2 regions of the Staphylococcus saccharolyticus genome follow, and region 1 is predicted to be linked to the other one. Evidence: a T-box and tRNA genes for the amino acid it is inferred to sense, from the RefSeq annotation. Region 1 holds a T-box; the other holds one or more tRNA genes.

Region 1 (6,182 bases):
GTGTATTAAAAGACCAAGGTGCTTATGAAATAATTAGAAAGTTAAATGAAGAAAATTAACAACTCTTTTTTAGAGGTGACTCATTTTATGAAACCAGTGATAGTTATGACTCAAACAAATCAAATTCAAAGCGATTTAGTTGAAATTATTCATAAACCATTAATTCAGCTACAAAAGCTTCACTTTAATGAGAATTTGCTAGAGCGTAACTATGACTGGCTTATTTTTTCGTCCAAAAACGCAGTAAAATACTTTTATCACTTTTTAAATAGCGTTAAAGTTAAAAAGGTAGCTGTCATTGGAAAAAAAACAGCACAGTATTGTCGTGAATTAGGAATCAATGTTGATTTTATTCCAAATGATTTTTCACAAGAAGGTTTTTTAAAGGAATTTAGAGTACAAAGTGAATCTATATTATTGCCTTCAAGTCAAAAAGCACGACCTAAGTTAGCTCAGCAATTAAAATTGTTTAATGATGTTGTTAAAATAGATTTATATCGACCTGTGCCACATGAAGAGAATATTCGTCAGGTAAAATGTTTAGCTTGTCATAAGAAGATTGATGCGATAACCTTTTCAAGTTCTTCAGCTGTTGAGTTTTTCTTTAATGAAGGTACGCATATAAATTTTGAACATTATTTTGCAATAGGAAAACAAACAGCAAATACAATTAAGTACTATCATCAGTCAGTAGAAGTTGCAGAAAAGCAAACGTTAGAATTGTTGATTGATAAAATTATAGAAAGTAGGGACAAAAAAATGAAATTTGATAGACATAGAAGATTGCGTTCTTCAAAAACAATGCGAGACATAGTGAGAGAAACTCACGTTAGAAAGGAAGATTTAATATATCCTATATTTGTAGTCGAAGAAGATAGTGTAAAAAGCGAGATTAAATCTTTACCAGGTGTATATCAAATTAGTTTAAACTTATTACATGAAGAAATTAAAGAAGCGTACGATTTGGGTATTAGAGCGATTATGTTCTTTGGCGTGCCAAATGAAAAAGATGATGTCGGTTCAGGTGCATACGACCATAATGGTGTTGTACAAGAGGCAACTCGAATTGCGAAAAAATTATACAGTGATTTACTTATAGTTGCAGATACATGTTTATGTGAATACACTGATCACGGACATTGTGGTGTCATTGACGATCATACACATGATGTAGATAATGATAAATCACTGCCATTATTGGTAAATACAGCTATTTCTCAAGTTGAAGCAGGTGCAGATATTATTGCACCTAGTAATATGATGGATGGGTTTGTTGCTGAAATTAGGGAAGGATTAGACAAAGCTGGATATCAAAATATTCCTATTATGAGTTATGGCATAAAATATGCTTCTAGCTTTTTCGGTCCGTTCCGTGATGCTGCAGACTCAGCACCTTCATTTGGAGATAGAAAGACTTATCAAATGGATCCAGCTAACCGCTTAGAGGCACTCAGAGAATTAGAAAGTGACCTCAAAGAAGGTTGCGATATGATGATTGTTAAACCTGCATTAAGCTATTTAGATATTGTTAGAGATGTTAAAAATAATACGAACGTACCTGTTGTTGCGTATAATGTCAGTGGCGAATACAGTATGACTAAAGCAGCAGCTCAAAACGGTTGGATTGATGAAGAAAAAATTGTAATGGAACAAATGATTTCAATTAAACGTGCCGGTGCAGATTTAATTATTACTTATTTTGCGAAAGATATTTGTCGTTATCTAGACAAATAATTGGATAAATACTAAGGAGGGCCTGAATATGGGTTATGAAAAATCAATTAAAGCTATGAATATAGCTGAAAATTTGATGCCAGGTGGTGTTAACAGTCCAGTAAGAGCATTTAAATCAGTAAATACACCTGCGATTTTTATGGATCATGCTGAAGGGTCTAAAATTTATGATATTGATGGCAATGAATACATCGATTATGTCTTGAGTTGGGGACCGTTAATTTTAGGTCATAAAAATAAACAAGTCATTGAAAAATTACATGAAGTTGTTGATAAGGGTACTAGTTTTGGTGCCTCTACACTACAAGAAAATAAATTAGCAGAATTAGTTATTGAACGTGTTCCGTCTATTGAAAAAGTAAGAATGGTTTCTTCTGGAACAGAAGCTACTTTAGACACACTCCGTTTAGCTAGAGGATATAATGGACGAAATAAAATTATTAAATTTGAAGGATGTTATCACGGTCATAGTGACTCACTTTTAATTAAAGCGGGTTCTGGAGTAGCTACGTTAGGTTTACCAGACTCACCTGGCGTACCTGAAGGTATTGCTAAAAATACTATTACAGTACCATACAATGATTTAAAATCACTTCGTCTAGCTTTTGAAAAGTATGGTGATGACATTGCAGGTGTTATTGTAGAGCCAGTTGCAGGTAATATGGGTGTCGTTCCTCCTGTAGAAGGATTTTTACAAGGATTACGTGATATTACGACTGAATATGGTGCTTTACTCATTTTTGATGAAGTTATGACAGGTTTCCGAATAGGTTATCATTGTGCTCAAGGATATTTCGGTGTAACACCTGATTTAACTTGTTTAGGAAAAGTGATTGGTGGCGGATTGCCTGTAGGTGCCTTTGGCGGTAAAAAGGAAATTATGGATCAAATTGCACCAGTCGGAACGATTTATCAAGCGGGAACGTTATCAGGAAATCCATTAGCAATGACAAGCGGATATGAAACGTTAAGTCAGTTAACACCTGAATCTTACGACTACTTTAATGCTTTAGGTGATATTCTTGAAAAAGGATTAAAAGAAGTGTTTGCAAAACATAACGTGCCAATTACAGTTAATCGTGCTGGTTCGATGATTGGTTATTTCTTGAATGAAGGGCCAGTGACTAACTTTGAGGAAGCAAATAAAAGTGATTTAGAACTATTTAGTAACATGTATAGAGAAATGGCTAAAGAAGGAGTATTCTTGCCTCCTTCACAATTCGAAGGTACTTTCTTGTCTATGGCACATACTAAAAAAGATATAGAAAAAACTGTTCAGGCATTTGATAATGTGCTTAGTCGAATAGTATGATAGTTTTAAATTAATTAGCTATATTGTAGTTAAGGCTGGGATAAAACTTGAAAATATCTCAGCCTTTAGTTACATTTCTACAAGTACTACATTATAGTTATATGAAAAAGTTACTAGCCTAAAGCTAATTATAACCACGTATAAATAGAAAGCTAATAATTTTTAACACAAAAAATATTCCTTGCATTATTATATGACTCATATATATGAAAGTAGCGTGTTCAAAATGAATCACTTACAGAGAAATAATCTTATTATATTAATCACTGCTATCATCATTAGTTTTATTCTAAAAGTTTCACACATTCTGCTACCATTTATGTTTGGACCTATTATTGCGACGATTCTATGCGTGCGTGTGTTCAAATTGACAATCAAATGGCTGTTTTGGCTCAGTCAAATGGGTTTGATTTTTTTAGGTATAGAGATAGGTTCTACTTTTACTAAAAGCGTTATCGGTGATATTAGTAATAATTGGTTAACTATCATTATCGTTACAGTTTTATTAATTGTTATATCACTACTTATTGCTTTCTTTTTTAAGAAAATTGCAAAGGTTAATATTGAGACTGCTATATTAAGTGTCATTCCAGGTGCCCTAAGTCAAATGCTTATTATTGCTGAAGAAAATAAAAATGCTAATATTTTAGTTGTAAGATTAACTCAAACCTCTCGTATATATTTGTTGTAATTTTAGTGCCACTCATATCATATTTTTTCAAGATTCATCTAGTTCAAAAGAAGTGGGTATCAATAGCACGATTCCTTTATCACGTGCCTTAGAGATTTGGCAAATTGTGTTGTTGTTACTCATCATTACTATTGTTTATTTCATAATGTCAAAAGTTAATTTTCCTATTAAACAATTGCTTGCTTCTATTGCGGTACTTATAGTGTGGAATTTAACTACCAATTTAACTTTTACTTTAGATTATTGGTTATTAGCTATAGCACAATTAATATATGATTCGAATAGGATTGCAAATAGCACACTTATTAAATGATTTAAAAGGAAGAATTGCTGTTGCTATAGCATTTCAAAATATGATGCTAATTCTTACAACGTTTATAATGGTTTTAATCATTCATTTATTGACTAATCATTCAATAAATGAGTTGTTTTTAGGAGCAGCACCTGGAGGTATGAGTCAGATTGTTTTAGTTGCTATTGCTATCGGTGCAGATGTAGCGATGATATCTAGTTATTATATCTTTAGAATTTTCTTCATATTGTTTATCATAGCGCCTCTTATTAGTTATTTCTTAAAATTCAAAGTAAAATAATACAGTCACCCAAAGTGCTTCTAATAGTTGAATGTTAGCGCAACATTCTAATGGTCTCATTTCAAAATCATTGGGTGGTATTATACTTATAATTTAACACTCTGAATTATGAGTGTTTAGGTTTAGCAGAACAACCTTCTAAGTGAGCGTCGTATAATCCTGCAGCCTCTAAGAAAGTGAAAACAGTGACAGGTCCTAAAAATTTAAAACCGTATTTTTTTAAATCTTTAGAGAGTTGCGTCGCACGTGCATCAACATTTTTACGATCTCTTGGTTTTTTATATCCCATATCAATAGGCTTATAATCTACATATGACCATAAGAAATCACTAAAGCTATCATAACCCTCTTCAATTTTTAGATAACCTTGAGCTTGGCTTACAATAGCTTCTAGTTTTTTACGATTATGGACGATATTAGGAAATTTCATTAATCGATCGATGTCTTTTTTAGTCATTTGAGAAACTTGCTTTGGATCAAAATAATAAAAGGCTTCTTCATAAGATGCTTTCTTTTTCAAAATTGTCAGCCAAGATAAACCTGCATGTTGAGATTCCAAAGCCATAAGTTTAAACAAATCTTTGCTGTCGTATAAAGGTTGCCCCCAAAAATAATCATGATACTCTAAATAAACTGGGTCATCAGTGTTAAAAGCACACTCTTTCATAATTTTACCTCCTATACATTGACTTATTCATTCATCCATTATACTATAAGTGAGTAAATGAATATATTATGAGGGAAGAGTAGGTTCTTATCATTTTAAAGAGAGCATATGGTAGGTGTAAATATGTAAATGATTTTAACTGAAGGTAGCCCTGTATTGAACTTTTACTGAACAACACTGAGTAAGTAAAAGCGTGTTTGAGCGTTAATCATAATACTTAAGTGCTTGAAGAACTAAGCTTAAATAGTTCTTCTTGAATATAGGTGGTACCACGGAACATCCGTCCTATTTTTATAGGTCGGATGTTTTTATTTATATTAGGAGGTATTTTTAATGGAGATGAAACCAAAATACGATCCAAGAGAAGTTGAAAAGGGTCGTTATGACGAATGGGTTAAGAATGGTTACTTTAAACCATCAGAAGATAAATCTAAAGAGGCTTATACAATCGTAATTCCACCCCCAAATGTTACTGGAAAATTACATTTAGGACATGCTTGGGATACAACATTACAAGATATTATTACGCGTATGAAACGTATGCAAGGTTATGATACTTTATATCTTCCTGGCATGGATCATGCAGGTATAGCAACTCAAGCAAAAGTTGAGGCAAAACTGAATGAACAAGGTATATCTAGACATGATTTAGGTAGAGAGAAGTTTTTAGAACAAGCTTGGGATTGGAAGGAAGAGTATGCTTCATTCATTAGACAACAATGGGCTAAATTGGGTCTGGGTTTGGACTATAGTAGAGAACGTTTCACTCTTGATAAAGGTTTAAGTAAAGCTGTAAGAAAAGTGTTTATAGATTTATACAACAAAGGTATTGTCTACAGAGGTGAGAGAATCATCAATTGGGATCCAAAAGCTAGAACAGCTTTATCAGATATTGAAGTGATTCATGAAGATGTTCAAGGTGCTTTCTATCATTTTAAATATCCATACGTTGATGGAGAAGGTTATATTGAAATAGCTACTACTCGTCCAGAAACAATGCTTGGAGATACTGCAATTGTTGTTAATCCAAATGATGAACGTTACAAAGGTGTAATAGGTAAAAAGGTAGTTTTACCAATAGTTGGTAGGGAGTTGCCAATCTTAGCTGATGAGTATGTTGATATAGAATTTGGTTCAGGTGCTATGAAAGTTACTCCAGCACACGACCCAAATGATTTTGAAATT
Region 2 (6,182 bases), 170 kb from region 1:
CTCTCGGGTTACCGAATTCAGACAAACTCCGAATGCCAATTAATTTAACTTGGGAGTCAGAACATGGGTGATAAGGTCCGTGTTCGAAAGGGAAACAGCCCAGACCACCAGCTAAGGTCCCCAAATATATGTTAAGTGGAAAAGGATGTGGCGTTGCCCAGACAACTAGGATGTTGGCTTAGAAGCAGCCATCATTTAAAGAGTGCGTAATAGCTCACTAGTCGAGTGACACTGCGCCGAAAATGTACCGGGGCTAAACATATTACCGAAGCTGTGGATTGTCCTTCGGACAATGGTAGGAGAGCGTTCTAAGGGCGTTGAAGCATGATCGCAAGGACATGTGGAGCGTTTAGAAGTGAGAATGCCGGTGTGAGTAGCGAAAGACGGGTGAGAATCCCGTCCACCGATTGACTAAGGTTTCCAGAGGAAGGCTCGTCCGCTCTGGGTTAGTCGGGTCCTAAGCTGAGGCCGACAGGCGTAGGCGATGGATAACAGGTTGATATTCCTGTACCACTTAGTATCGTTTTAATCGATGGGGGGACGCAGTAGGATAGGCGAAGCGTGCTGTTGGAGTGCACGTCTAAGCAGTAAGGCTGAGTGTTAGGCAAATCCGGCACTCATCAGGCTAAGCTGTGATGGGGAGAGGAAATTGTTTCCTCGAGTCGTTGATTTCACACTGCCGAGAAAAGCCTCTAGATAGATAACAGGTGCCCGTACCGCAAACCGACACAGGTAGTCAAGATGAGAATTCTAAGGTGAGCGAGCGAACTCTCGTTAAGGAACTCGGCAAAATGACCCCGTAACTTCGGGAGAAGGGGTGCTCTTTAGGGTTTACGCCCAGAAGAGCCGCAGTGAATAGGCCCAAGCGACTGTTTATCAAAAACACAGGTCTCTGCTAAACCGTAAGGTGATGTATAGGGGCTGACGCCTGCCCGGTGCTGGAAGGTTAAGAGGAGTGGTTAGCTTCTGCGAAGCCACGAATCGAAGCCCCAGTAAACGGCGGCCGTAACTATAACGGTCCTAAGGTAGCGAAATTCCTTGTCGGGTAAGTTCCGACCCGCACGAAAGGCGTAACGATTTGGGCACTGTCTCAACGAGAGACTCGGTGAAATCATAGTACCTGTGAAGATGCAGGTTACCCGCGACAGGACGGAAAGACCCCGTGGAGCTTTACTGTAGCCTGATATTGAAATTCGGCACAGCTTGTACAGGATAGGTAGGAGCCATTGAAACGTGAGCGCTAGCTTATGTGGAGGCGTTGGTGGGATACTACCCTAGCTGTGTTGGCTTTCTAACCCGCACCACTTATCGTGGTGGGAGACAGTGTCAGGTGGGCAGTTTGACTGGGGCGGTCGCCTCCTAAAAGGTAACGGAGGCGCTCAAAGGTTCCCTCAGAATGGTTGGAAATCATTCACAGAGTGTAAAGGCATAAGGGAGCTTGACTGCGAGACTTACAAGTCGAGCAGGGTCGAAAGACGGACTTAGTGATCCGGTGGTTCCATATGGAAGGGCCATCGCTCAACGGATAAAAGCTACCCCGGGGATAACAGGCTTATCTCCCCCAAGAGTTCACATCGACGGGGAGGTTTGGCACCTCGATGTCGGCTCATCGCATCCTGGGGCTGTAGTCGGTCCCAAGGGTTGGGCTGTTCGCCCATTAAAGCGGTACGCGAGCTGGGTTCAGAACGTCGTGAGACAGTTCGGTCCCTATCCGTCGTGGGCGTAGGAAATTTGAGAGGAGCTGTCCTTAGTACGAGAGGACCGGGATGGACATACCTCTGGTGTACCAGTTGTCGTGCCAACGGCATAGCTGGGTAGCTATGTATGGACGGGATAAGTGCTGAAAGCATCTAAGCATGAAGCCCTCCTCAAGATGAGATTTCCCAACTTCGGTTATAAGATCCCTCGAAGATGACGAGGTTAATAGGTTCGAGGTGGAAGCGTGGTGACACGTGGAGCTGACGAATACTAATCGATCGAAGACTTAATCAAATAAAAATGTTTTGCGACACAAAACCTTACTTACTATCTAGTTTTGAATGTATAAACATTCACTTGTCTGGTGACAATGGCAAGGAGGTCACACCTGTTCCCATGCCGAACACAGAAGTTAAGCTCCTTAGCGCCGATGGTAGTCGGACTGACGTTCCGCTAGAGTAGGACGTTGCCAGGCAAATTATATTCGGAGAATTAGCTCAGCTGGGAGAGCATCTGCCTTACAAGCAGAGGGTCGGCGGTTCGAACCCGTCATTCTCCACCATTGATAGCCGGCCTAGCTCAATTGGTAGAGCAACTGACTTGTAATCAGTAGGTTGGGGGTTCAAGTCCTCTGGCCGGCACCATCTTTTGAGCCATTAGCTCAGTTGGTAGAGCATCTGACTTTTAATCAGAGGGTCAGAGGTTCGAATCCTCTATGGCTCACCATTACTTACGCGGGTGTGGCGGAATTGGCAGACGCACTAGACTTAGGATCTAGCGCCTTTACGGCGTGGGGGTTCGAATCCCTTCACCCGCATATGCGGAAGTAGTTCAGTGGTAGAACACCACCTTGCCAAGGTGGGGGTCGCGGGTTCGAATCCCGTCTTCCGCTCCATTATTTTGCCGGGGTGGCGGAACTGGCAGACGCACAGGACTTAAAATCCTGCGGTGAGAGATCACCGTACCGGTTCAATTCCGGTCCTCGGCACCATATTTATTTAATAATGCGCCCGTAGCTCAACTGGATAGAGCGTTTGACTACGGATCAAAAGGTTATGGGTTCGACTCCTATCGGGCGCGTTTATTCTACGGGAATTAGCTCAGCTTGGTAGAGCACTTGGTTTGGGACCAAGGGGGCGTAGGTTCGAATCCTGTCTTCCCGATAGTACATTTTTTTTGGGGGCTTAGCTCAGCTGGGAGAGCGCCTGCTTTGCACGCAGGAGGTCAGCGGTTCGATCCCGCTAGTCTCCACCATTATTAAAATTTACAAACTACATAACGGCGGTGTAGCTCAGCTGGCTAGAGCGTACGGTTCATACCCGTGAGGCCGGGGGTTCGATCCCCTCCACCGCCACTACTATTAGTTGTAGAATTATATTTAGGACCTTTAGCTCAGTTGGTTAGAGCTAACGGCTCATAACCGTTCGGTCGCAGGTTCGAGTCCTGCAAGGTCCATATAATTTTGGAGGAATACCCAAGTCCGGCTGAAGGGATCGGTCTTGAAAACCGACAGGGGCTTAACGGCTCGCGGGGGTTCGAATCCCTCTTCCTCCGTTTTTTGATGGTCCCGTAGTGTAGCGGTTAACACGCCTGCCTGTCACGCAGGAGATCGCGGGTTCGATTCCCGTCGGGACCGCCATTTTAGAATTATAGTAGCGATTTGCCTATAAATAGTGGAGGAATACCCAAGTCCGGCTGAAGGGATCGGTCTTGAAAACCGACAGGGCCTTAACGGGCCGCGGGGGTTCAAATCCCTCTTCCTCCGCCATTATTATTATCGCGGGATGGAGCAGTTCGGTAGCTCGTCGGGCTCATAACCCGAAGGTCGGTGGTTCAAATCCGCCTCCCGCAATATTATCTTTTATAGGTCGTGTAGTGTAGCGGTTAACACGCCTGCCTGTCACGTAGGAGATCGCGGGTTCGATTCCCGTCGAGACCGCCATTACGAATTATTATTTAGGTTCAGTAGCTCAGTTGGTAGAGCAATGGATTGAAGCTCCATGTGTCGGCAGTTCGATTCTGTCCTGAACCATATTTGTTGCCGGCCTAGCTCAATTGGTAGAGCAACTGACTTGTAATCAGTAGGTTGGGGGTTCAAGTCCTCTGGCCGGCACCATGGAGGGGTAGCGAAGTGGCTAAACGCGGCGGACTGTAAATCCGCTCCTTCGGGTTCGGCAGTTCGAATCTGCCCCCCTCCACCATATCTGAATAGGGGCATAGTTCAACGGTAGAATAGAGGTCTCCAAAACCTTTGATGTGGGTTCGATTCCTACTGCCCCTGCCATGGCGGTTGTGGCGAAGTGGTTAACGCATCGGATTGTGGTTCCGACACTCGAGGGTTCGATTCCCTTCAACCGCCCTTATGATTAATGGGCTATAGCCAAGCGGTAAGGCAACGGACTTTGACTCCGTCACGCGCTGGTTCGAATCCAGCTAGCCCAGTTATTGGCGGCATAGCCAAGTGGTAAGGCAGAGGTCTGCAAAACCTTTATCACCGGTTCAAATCCGGTTGCCGCCTCCAGGTTATATATGCGGGAGTAGTTCAACTCTTAGAACACATTCCTTCCCGGAATGAGATATAGGTGCAAATCCTATCTTCCGCTCCAATTAATATATGCGGGAGTAGTTCAATTTTCAGAACACGTTCCTTCCCGGAACGAGGTATAGGTGTAAGTCCTATCTTCCGCTCCATTATTCACTTCCATAGGGGGAAGTTTTTTATTTATGTATTGGGCCGGTGTGGCGGAATTGGCAGACGCGCGGGACTCAAAATCCTGTTCCTTTTTGGAGTGTCGGTTCGATCCCGACCACCGGTATAATTTTATATTTTTTTAGAAACTTTTAGACACATTTAGGATTTATTTTTATGCCACATCTATGTCACAAACTAAAAAATTACTAAGTTTTAATTATTTTATATGAATTATTGAAAATTTTTTGTTTTATTAATGTATTGTAACTATCATATATGAAAACTTAAAATCATAACGAAACAGTTCTTAACATAGATATACACATTTGTCTTCATAGACATATCAGGATTTGATTGCTTTTGACACCAATTGTTATACTAAGTAAATTCATATGTACTCAAAAGTATATTATTTATATATTAATATTTTTAATACCAAAATATATATTAATATAATATTTAAGAAATATTAATGTATAATTAGGCAGTTATAAACAATAGTTAACACATATAATATATATTTTGATTATAATAGATGTTATAAAAGTTATAATGAATATTTAAAATTTTAGGAGGTTTTAAAATGAAAAAAAGTTTTTATCAATGTGTTCAATTGCAATGGTGACACTAGCTACGACGACTCTCATTAATACTTCTTATGAGAGTGAAACTCATCATTCACAAAACCATACTTTACATCAACCTAGCCAGAATAATGTTCTAGATATTACTCAATCGCATAAAAATATTCAACCAAGTCAAGCTAAAAATTATCCAAGTGTTATTTTCCCGAATAATAATTGGCATCAAGTTTTTAACACGACTTACTAATGGTGCACATGGTAATCCACAAAACATAAATGTTCATCCTTCTGCTAAAAACGAGAGAGATTATCCAAATGGAAAATTTGTAGGTCAAGAAATTATACAATATCCTGGAAATAGTGATTTAGCAATTTTAAAAGTATCTCCTAACCAAAATGGTCAACATATTGGAGATGTTGTTAAACCAGCCAAAGTAAGCAATAATAATGATACTAGAATTAACGAAGATATTACAGTTACTGGTTATCCTGGAGATAAACCTCTGGCAACGATGTGGGAAAGTATTGGTAAAATCACTTATATCGGTGGAGAAGAATTAAGATATGATTTAAGTACAGTTGGAGGGAACTCAGGATTTCCTGTATTTAATAGTAAACATGAATTAATTGGTATTCATTGGGGTGGTGTCGATAACAAATACAATTCTAGCGTATATATCAATGATTTCGTTCAACAATTTTTGAGAAACAATATTCCAGTTATAGATATACAGGAAAGTAATACAGTTCTTAACGATAAATCAGCATAAGTATAAATCTGCAATTATAAAGTTAGATTGAATCTTGTACTTTATAACTGTAAGTTTTATATTTTAGCGGTTGGTGAAATACTCACTGGCCGCTATTTTTCAAAATTTTGGTAAAAAGAAAAATACCGTAGACAATATCTTTTATAAGTTTTTATCCAGTTTAAAACTTTAGAGTTAACTTTTAAATACATATACATATTTCATTTAGATTGTTAGTCAACTATAAGTTGGTTTTAAATCATAGAATTTGAGATGAAAATGGCTAAAAATAACTCAATTTTTTTCATGAAATTTGACAACTTCTTGATTTAAAGTTCATTTTTAGATAAACGCAAATAATTTTATTAATAAGTTATTGTTTATCTACTTTATCTATAATACTATTAATTTAATGTAGTATTTGGAGGTTTATAATGAGTAACTCGCAAGTAAATAGTA

Evidence for each region. A T-box is a leader RNA that pairs with one kind of tRNA and senses whether it is charged. The one in region 1 lies ahead of DYE57_RS05550 (valine--tRNA ligase), so its partner is inferred to be a tRNA-Val.
Region 2: it encodes a tRNA-Val, which carries the amino acid that the T-box ahead of DYE57_RS05550 (valine--tRNA ligase) is inferred to sense. The anticodon was not compared.

The regions. Positions count from the first base shown of each region.
Region 1 covers NZ_UHDZ01000001.1:1,127,021-1,133,202, forward strand. The annotation lists gene hemC (hydroxymethylbilane synthase) at 1-59, shown strand, start outside; partial or broken gene DYE57_RS12285 (uroporphyrinogen-III synthase) at 106-717, shown strand; gene hemB (porphobilinogen synthase) at 760-1,734, shown strand; gene hemL (glutamate-1-semialdehyde 2,1-aminomutase) at 1,763-3,046, shown strand; partial or broken gene DYE57_RS05540 (AbrB family transcriptional regulator) at 3,273-4,330, shown strand; gene DYE57_RS05545 (DNA-3-methyladenine glycosylase I) at 4,437-4,997, opposite strand; T-box leader at 5,055-5,288, shown strand; gene DYE57_RS05550 (valine--tRNA ligase) at 5,331-6,182, shown strand, end outside.
Region 2 covers NZ_UHDZ01000001.1:957,497-963,678, forward strand. The annotation lists rRNA gene DYE57_RS04615 (23S ribosomal RNA) at 1-1,992, shown strand, start outside; rRNA gene rrf (5S ribosomal RNA) at 2,059-2,173, shown strand; tRNA gene DYE57_RS04625 (tRNA-Val) at 2,185-2,260, shown strand; tRNA gene DYE57_RS04630 (tRNA-Thr) at 2,267-2,342, shown strand; tRNA gene DYE57_RS04635 (tRNA-Lys) at 2,349-2,424, shown strand; tRNA gene DYE57_RS04640 (tRNA-Leu) at 2,433-2,515, shown strand; tRNA gene DYE57_RS04645 (tRNA-Gly) at 2,519-2,593, shown strand; tRNA gene DYE57_RS04650 (tRNA-Leu) at 2,601-2,689, shown strand; tRNA gene DYE57_RS04655 (tRNA-Arg) at 2,705-2,778, shown strand; tRNA gene DYE57_RS04660 (tRNA-Pro) at 2,788-2,861, shown strand; tRNA gene DYE57_RS04665 (tRNA-Ala) at 2,877-2,952, shown strand; tRNA gene DYE57_RS04670 (tRNA-Met) at 2,979-3,052, shown strand; tRNA gene DYE57_RS04675 (tRNA-Ile) at 3,080-3,153, shown strand; tRNA gene DYE57_RS04680 (tRNA-Ser) at 3,163-3,252, shown strand; tRNA gene DYE57_RS04685 (tRNA-Asp) at 3,262-3,337, shown strand; tRNA gene DYE57_RS04690 (tRNA-Ser) at 3,374-3,466, shown strand; tRNA gene DYE57_RS04695 (tRNA-Met) at 3,477-3,550, shown strand; tRNA gene DYE57_RS04700 (tRNA-Asp) at 3,565-3,640, shown strand; tRNA gene DYE57_RS04705 (tRNA-Phe) at 3,658-3,730, shown strand; tRNA gene DYE57_RS04710 (tRNA-Thr) at 3,739-3,814, shown strand; tRNA gene DYE57_RS04715 (tRNA-Tyr) at 3,816-3,899, shown strand; tRNA gene DYE57_RS04720 (tRNA-Trp) at 3,909-3,982, shown strand; tRNA gene DYE57_RS04725 (tRNA-His) at 3,985-4,057, shown strand; tRNA gene DYE57_RS04730 (tRNA-Gln) at 4,069-4,140, shown strand; tRNA gene DYE57_RS04735 (tRNA-Cys) at 4,146-4,219, shown strand; tRNA gene DYE57_RS04740 (tRNA-Gly) at 4,230-4,304, shown strand; tRNA gene DYE57_RS11830 (tRNA-Gly) at 4,315-4,389, shown strand; tRNA gene DYE57_RS04745 (tRNA-Leu) at 4,432-4,514, shown strand; partial or broken gene DYE57_RS04750 (trypsin-like serine peptidase) at 4,994-5,744, shown strand; gene DYE57_RS04755 (PTS sugar transporter subunit IIC) at 6,158-6,182, shown strand, end outside.